Regions from separate parts of the Paenarthrobacter sp. NPDC090522 genome, predicted to be linked through region 2. Evidence: predicted binding sites of a transcription regulator. Region 2 holds the regulator's gene; the other holds the start of a gene.
What was found. The regulator LexA, encoded in region 2, represses DNA repair genes until DNA is damaged. The targets are predictions, from matches to a motif close to TCGAACANNTGTTCGA.

Region 1 (3,793 bases), on a different contig from region 2:
AATGAGCAGGCCGCCTACAACTATTGCGATGGGGATATTCCTCTGCGGGTTGACGGCTTCGCCACCAAAGTCGAGGATTTGGCGGAGCCCGGCGTAGGCGAAGACGATTCCGCCGCTGGCGAGTGCTCCGAGCACGGCTCCGCTGCCCATAGGCGCAAACCCTCCGCCGATAGTGAAGTTCGCCGAGGAGAAGGCGGTGAACATCAATCCCGCAGCCACCACTGGAATGACGAGTTTCCAGATGGTCATGTACTTGTTGGACTCACTCAGGACCTTGGCACCCAAGGAATTGAGGATGAAGAAAACCACCAGCAGCGCGAACCCCACAAGGATGCCACGGGGCCACGACAGGATCATGGTGCCTTCGCTTTCGGTCAAAAGACCAAGCTCGGGCCAGTTGCCTCCGATGTACGTCAACACAGCCTGCACTTCAATCACCGGCAAGGACAGCGCAGCGATGAGGTAGCCCCAGCCGTTGAACCAACTGACGAACGCCCCGTGCGTCAAGCGCGGATAGCGCACACCGGCCCCCGAGCGTGGGAGCATGGTGCCGAGCTCCATCCATGAAGCGCCAATCACCCCAAAGAACACTGCGCCGAGCACCCAGGTGAGAACCGAGGCCGGCCCGGCGAGGCTTGCTGCAGCCAGGGTTGCCAGAAGCCATCCGGAGCCGATCTGGACGCTGACAGCCAGTGCTATCAGGCCGAAAAGGCTGATCTGTTTTTTGAGCTGGGCATCACTGGCCTCATATCCGGCCGCTTGCGCTGACCGGGATTTTACGGCGTCCACGGGACTCCTTCGTCTTTTGGTGCATGCAAGCAGTAGATGCGCTTGCCTGATCGACGAGCGACCGACGTCAGGTTTGAGCTTTTCCTTCATACTTTCCTCCGAATGGACCGCGCGGGTAAGACCGCGGAACAGTCCGCACCACCGGAGGAATCTTGCCTGACTGACAGACAATTGTTTGTTTAGGATCGTAGTGGTGTGATCTACGCCATGTCAAAGCGGGCGCTTCGACATGACGAAACGCCCGCCTACCGACAGGAAATGGAGCTGGTTACGAGACTGCCGCTTCTTCGGCGCTGGCAAGCTCCCGGAAATGATGCATCATCCGCTCACCGTCAGGCTCCACCCCGGTGATGAGCCGGAACGCATCGGCCGCCTGGTACACGGCCATCAGGCCGCCTGAGAGGGTTTGGCTTCCAGCCTCGCGGGCCGCTTTGAGCAGCGCCGTCTCGAGCGGACGGTAGACGATATCCGCCACCCATAGATCCTGTCGCAAATAGGCAGTGTCGAAGGGGGTTCCGGGGTGATCATGCATACCCTGAGGGGTGCAATGAACCACACCATCAGCGGTGGCAAGCAATGCCGGCAGTTCTGACATGGGAGCGGGGTGCACCTTGACGCCTCGTCGTTCACGCAGGCTCACGGCCAGGGCAGCGGCGCGATTGTCGTCAATATCCACCAGCGTGAGCTCTTCAACCCCCAGCCGCACGAGGGCGTCTGCCACTGCCGTGCCCCCTCCCCCAGCCCCCAACTGAACCACTCGGCGTACAGGCGCTCCTGACATTCCCACCTTGAAGGCAGCTTCGAAACCTGAGGTGTCAGTGTTGTAGCCGACCCTTCCCTCGGGCGTAAAAAGCACCGTGTTGACAGCACCCAGGTCTGCAGCCACGGGGTCGACGATGTCCAGCAGTCCCACCACCTGCTGCTTGCAAGGGTGGGTGACGGTCACGGCGTCGTAGCCCAGCTTTTCCGCCCAGTCCAGAATCCTGGGAAGCTCTTCCGGATCAAGTTCCAAGGCGGTGAGGTCGATGGGTTTGAAAACCAGGGGGAACCCTTGTGCGGCAGCTTCAGTCATGTGCATTGAGGGTGAGAGCGACTGCCCAACCCCCGTGCCAATGAGGCCCACCAGATATGAATTCTTTTCAGCCATGGAACTTCCTCGTTGAATAGATAGTCGGTGATCAATGTCGGATTGTAAGACATTACGACAGAAGTCTAGGTCCGCTTCACTGGGCCAGTCCATAGCCCGAAGGCCTGTTCTTGCTCGAAAAACTGCGATATCTTACAACCAGACAATCTTACGGAGGAGAATTCGTGGAGGATAGGGAAACTGCCTTCAGCACACAGGCCACCGAGGAGCGGATCACGTTTAGCGGGCTCGTAGCCGCTATCGAGTCAACGCTTCTCGCAGCAGGTGCCGACGCAAAAGCGGCACGGATCATGGCACTGAACCACGCCATGTGTGAGCGCGACGGTGCACTTAGTCATGGAGTCTTCAGGGTCCCGCAGTACGTGGAGACACTGGCTTCGGGCTACCTCGACGGCGATGCGGAGCCGCTGGTTGAGCAGATCACGTCCTCGTATATACGGGTGGATGCTGCCAGCGGATTCGCCCAAGTGGCTCTGGACGTCGTTCGCGAAGACATCCTCAAGTCCGTTGCAGATCAAGGTGTGGCCGTCGTAGCCATCCGGAATTCCATACACCACAGTGCCTTGTGGCCTGATATCGAACCGTTTGCTGAGGCAGGCTACTTCGCTTTCACCACCGTTACCGGAGGAGTGCCCACCGTAGCACCGGCAGGGGTTCGCAAGGCGGTTCTCAGCACCAACCCGTTTGCGTTCGCCAGCCCGGTTCATGGTAGGCGGCCCCTGATCGTCGACTCCGCGACTTCATCCATGTCCTTCGGCGACCTGACACTGGCGGCCAAGGCGGGTCGCGCAGTTGCCCCGGGCACGGGCGTGGACAGCAACGGCAGGGATACCACCGATGCGAAGGCGATCGTCGAGGGGGGTACCTTGCTTCCCTTTGGCGGCCACAAGGGAGCCGCCCTGTCAATCGTGGTTGAGATCCTGGCTTCTGCATTGACCGGCGGAGATTTCTCTGTACAGGCGGTCGTCGGCAAGCCGGAGGGGGCCTATCCTTCGCGCACTGGCCAATTTCTCCTGGTGGCCGACCCTGAACGTGGCGGTAACTCAGAGTTTGGCATCCGGGTGGCAGGGTTTCTCCAGATGCTTCGCGAGGCCGGGATGGACCGGTTGCCTGCCGATCACCGGTATGCGGTCCGAGCCGAGGCTGAGACCCGGGGCATTCCAATCACACAGACGATCCAGCAACTGCTCGCAGGTATGGACCCCAACGACTAGAAGCCTGACGTCCACTGCGGACGTCAGGCTTCGGAAAACTGCAGCAATGACTGTACCCCGGGACGATCGAGTGAAGCTCGCGATCGTCCCGGGGCGCATTCAGGCAGTCCAAGATCGTTGGGCGCCTTGGGCCAGCGCTCTAGGCGCTGGCCCCCCAGATGTCGCCCACCCTGAATCCGGTGGGATAGGGGTCGTCATCTTCGAGTACAAAATCATGAAACGCCGTAATCCACGCTCTGCCGGCGATGGTGGGAAGCACCGCAGGGCGGCCGGCGACTTCCGCGGTCCCCCGTATGTGCCCGCGGAACAAGGAGCCGATCATACTTTCGTGGACGAATTCCTGCCCCACCACCAACTCACCACGGGCAAACTTGGCGGCCATTCGCCCCGAGGTCCCCGTTCCACATGGCGAGCGGTCAAGCGTGCTGGTCCATGTTGCGGGATCGCCTGGATCGACGGGGCCGTTGGGACAGATGACGGCGTTTCGAGCGTCTGCTCCTGGAGTGTCGGTTGAGCCGTGGATCATGGCCAACGAAATGCCAGCGATTTCCGGGTGCTCAGGGTGTACCACCGGGAAAGTGCGGCGGGCTACTTCCCGGAGGAGGCTTCCTGCCCGCAGAATCTCCCTGGTTTGCCCCGGCTC
Region 2 (3,793 bases):
CGGCTTGGTGCCCAACGGCCTCAACGACGAACAACTTGATTGCCTGGACCAGCTCCGGGACGCCACCAGGGCCGCCCTGTCCGATTCGAAAACGGATTCGTCGAACGCCGTGGACGGTGGACGCCAGTTGGCCCGTTCGCGGCTCATGCTCATTCTGGAACTATCGGAGCGGTTGCTGGCCGCGAAGGAAAATCGTGAAGTGGTGTGGTTCTCCAGGAACAGCACTTTCGATCCCCAGCAGGGCTACTCGCCGCCTGACGAAACAGCTCCCGCACTCATTAATATTGCTCCCCTGAGCGTGGCCGGACGCCTCCGGGAAGGGCTGTTTGCGGGCCACACGGTGGTTCTGACGTCCGCCACGCTGGCCATCGGGTCGGCGTTCGAGCCGGCCGCGGGCGGGCTGGGCCTGCTGGGGGACGGAGCTCCCAGCTGGACAGGCTTGGACGTGGGATCGCCCTTTGACTATCCGAAGCAGGGCGTCCTCTACGTGGCGAAGCACTTGCCCAAGCCCGGACGCGGCACCTCGCCCGAAGCCCTCGACGAGCTTGAGGACCTCATCCGTGCCTCCGGCGGCGGAGCGTTGTGCCTGTTTTCGTCCCGGCGGGCAGCCGAGGAAGCCGCGGAAGCCATGCGGCTGCGGCTCGATGTGGACATCCTGTGCCAAGGAGAATCCACCATGGCAGCGCTGGTGAAACAGTTCGCTGACGAACCCGATACGTGCCTTTTCGGCACCATGTCCCTGTGGCAGGGGGTGGACGTGCCGGGTGGCTCGTGCCGCCTGGTGGTCATTGACAGGATCCCCTTCCCACGGCCCGATGATCCCCTGATGACGGCAAGGTCGCGTGCTGTGGCTCAGTCCGGTGGAAACGGGTTCATGGCCGTCTCGGCGACCCATGCCGCAATCCGCCTGGCGCAGGGAGCAGGCCGGTTGATCCGGTCTACGGGAGACAAGGGCGTGGTGGCGATACTCGACTCGAGGCTTTCCACCGAAAGGTACGGCGGCTTCCTGCGGGCTGCCTTGCCGCCCTTCTGGGCCACGACCGACCGGAAGACCGTCCAGGGCGCCTTGCAAAGGCTGGCCCGGAGCGGGCGATAAGACGATTCTTCAGGGGTGCCCGCCACCGCTGGCGCGGGCACCCCTGAAGCAGTGTGTGCCGACGCGGGTCTTCGAACAGACCTTCTGGAGGATGGCCCTTAAAGGGAGCGCAACACCGACACGACTTTGCCCATGATGGTGGCTTGATCGCCGAGGATGGGCTCGTACTGGGTGTTCTGGGGGAGGAGCCAAGTGTGGCCGTCGCGTTGGCGGAATGTCTTGACCGTGGCCTCGTCGTCCAGGAGGGCTGCCACGATATCGCCGTTGATGGCGTCATTCTGCCGGCGGACAACAACCCAGTCGCCATCGCAGATGGCGGCGTCGATCATGGAATCACCGGCGACCTTCAGCATGAAGAGTTCGCCATGGCCCACCAATTGCCGCGGGAGGGGCAGGACGTCCTCCACGGTCTGGTCGGCCAGGATCGGGCCACCGGCAGCGATGCGGCCCACCAGGGGAACCATCGCGGTGTCGCTGGCACTTGCCAGCTCGGTGACGGCGAGGCCGCCGGTACTGCGCAACGTTGCGGGGGCTTCCACTCCCGGGATGGTGGCACCACCGTCAAGGGTCAGTGGCATGAGGACTTCCATGGCGCGAGGACGCTTGGGGTCCCTCCTGAGGTAGCCGAGTTTTTCCAGCTGGGACAACTGGTGGGTGACGCTCGAGAGGCTGGCCAATCCCACCGTATCCCCGATTTCGCGCATGCTGGGCGGGTAGCCGTTGTCATTGACGGAGCGCTGGATGGTCTCGAGGATCTTCTTCTGACGGACAGTCAGGCTTTTGGGACTTTTGGTGGGCTGTTGGCTCCGCAGGGGTGCCCCGCCGCCTGTGGCCTTCGCTGCCATGTTCGCCATTGCCCTTCCGTTCCGCCCGGCGGCGTTCTGAGTGCTGCCGGGATGTGGGTCAAAAATGTCAGACCCTCCTGATGCACTGCTTTTGTGCCTGTTTCTTCCCTCAAACGTAGGCCAGGCACCAGCGTTTATCAAACATTTGTTCTAGCGAGTCTCGACACCGTTCGTTGATAAGTGCTAAAAATGTCATAGCAAGGTTCGAATATGTGTTCTAGTAATCCGGATCGAAGCCGAGATGTTCGAAGGAAGTGTTCGAATATCGCGGCGAGACCAACGAACACAAGGTATTGGCAGCAGGGTCCTGGTTCCCCGGGACCAGGCAATCGCTCAGAAGGGCTCAGCTCATGTCCGCAGTCACAACGTTCCACGAGTTCCGCAACGCGCCGGTACCCACCCGCATCCGGCTCACCCGGCGCGGGCGGATCGTTTTCTTTGGCATCCCGGCCATGTTGCTCGTGGCCGCGCTGCTCACGTTTGCGGGCTTCCTGAACTCGCCGGCCAAGGCCTCGGATTCCCCGTCGCAACTGCAACCGCCAGTCGCCGTCAGTGTCACCGTGCAGCCCGGTCAGTCCCTGTGGGGCATTGCAGGGGCTGCCGCACCCGAGCGTGACCCGCGGGACGTCATCACGGAGATCATCCAGCTGAATGATCTCCGTGGCGGACGCATCACCCCCGGTCAGCAATTGTTTGTTCCTGCCAAGTAGTCCATACGGACGGTGGCGCGGATCCTCTCCGGCGTCACAGTTACAGGGCACTCACCGGCGCACCTTAAACTGGTGGGGTGACTGACCAGCTTGAGCGACTCGACCGACTTCCCCTCCGGACCAACCTGCGTGGACTGAGCCCCTACGGCGCACCGCAGCTTGACGTTCCGATTCTGCTCAACGTCAACGAGAACACCCATGGAGTGCCCGCCGATGTCCAGGCCGCGATCACCGAAGCCGTGGCCGCAGCGGCCACCGGACTGAACCGTTACCCCGACCGCGAGTTCACTGAATTGCGGGAGGCGTTGGCGGAATTCCTGGGCCACGGCCTCAGTCCTGCGAACATCTGGGCTGCCAACGGATCCAACGAGGTTCTCCAGCAGATCCTCCAGGCTTTCGGTGGTCCCGGCCGCAAGGCCCTTGGGTTCCCTCCCACGTATTCCATGTACCCCCTCCTGGCCAGCGGCACGGACACTGAGTACGTCCGTGGTGTTCGTGGCGGGGATTTCAGTTTGGACGCCGCGTCTGCCGCCGCGCAGGTGGCTGAGGCGGGCGCAAATATCGTCTTCCTGTGCTCGCCCAACAACCCCACCGGAACGGGTCTTGGCTTGGACGTCGTGGAGGCTGTCTATGAAGCAGGAGAGGCCAGCCAGGCGATCGTGATCGTGGACGAGGCTTACCACGAATTCGCCCACGACAACACTCCCAGTGCCCTGACCTTGCTGCCGGGCCGGGAACGGCTCATTGTTTCCCGCACCATGAGCAAGGCTTTCGCACTTGCCGGTGCGCGGTTGGGCTACATGGCTGCGGCGCCCGAGGTCACCGATGCCATCCGCCTGGTCCGGCTGCCGTACCACCTCTCGGCGGTAACGCAGGCGACCGCCCTGGCAGCCCTGCAGCACCGCGAGGCCCTGATGGCCGACGTCGAGGACATCAAGGTCCAGCGTGACCGCATCGTCACTGAATTGCTGCGGATGGGCCTCAAGCCGGCGGCCTCGGACTCCAATTACGTGTTCTTTGGTGGCTTGGAGAACCCGCAAGTCATCTGGCAGGGCCTGCTGGATGCTGGAGTACTGATCCGCGATGTTGGGATCCCCGGGCACTTGCGTGTCACTGCCGGTACCGAACAGGAGACCACAGCG

Region 1: ACIQT2_RS10360 (shikimate dehydrogenase) is a predicted target of LexA. The motif match lies at 1,949-1,964, and genes of this name have one in related genera.

What each region holds. Positions count from the first base shown of each region.
Region 1 covers NZ_JBIVXL010000006.1:309,590-313,382, reverse strand. Annotated here, with positions in the region: gene ACIQT2_RS10365 (APC family permease) at 1-789, opposite strand, end outside; gene ACIQT2_RS10360 (shikimate dehydrogenase) at 1,058-1,936, opposite strand; gene ACIQT2_RS10355 (Ldh family oxidoreductase) at 2,101-3,150, shown strand; gene ACIQT2_RS10350 (proline racemase family protein) at 3,290-3,793, opposite strand, start outside.
Region 2 covers NZ_JBIVXL010000003.1:36,447-40,239, reverse strand. Annotated here, with positions in the region: gene ACIQT2_RS04110 (ATP-dependent DNA helicase) at 1-1,096, shown strand, start outside; gene lexA (transcriptional repressor LexA) at 1,195-1,941, opposite strand; gene ACIQT2_RS04100 (LysM peptidoglycan-binding domain-containing protein) at 2,292-2,651, shown strand; gene ACIQT2_RS04095 (histidinol-phosphate transaminase) at 2,729-3,793, shown strand, end outside.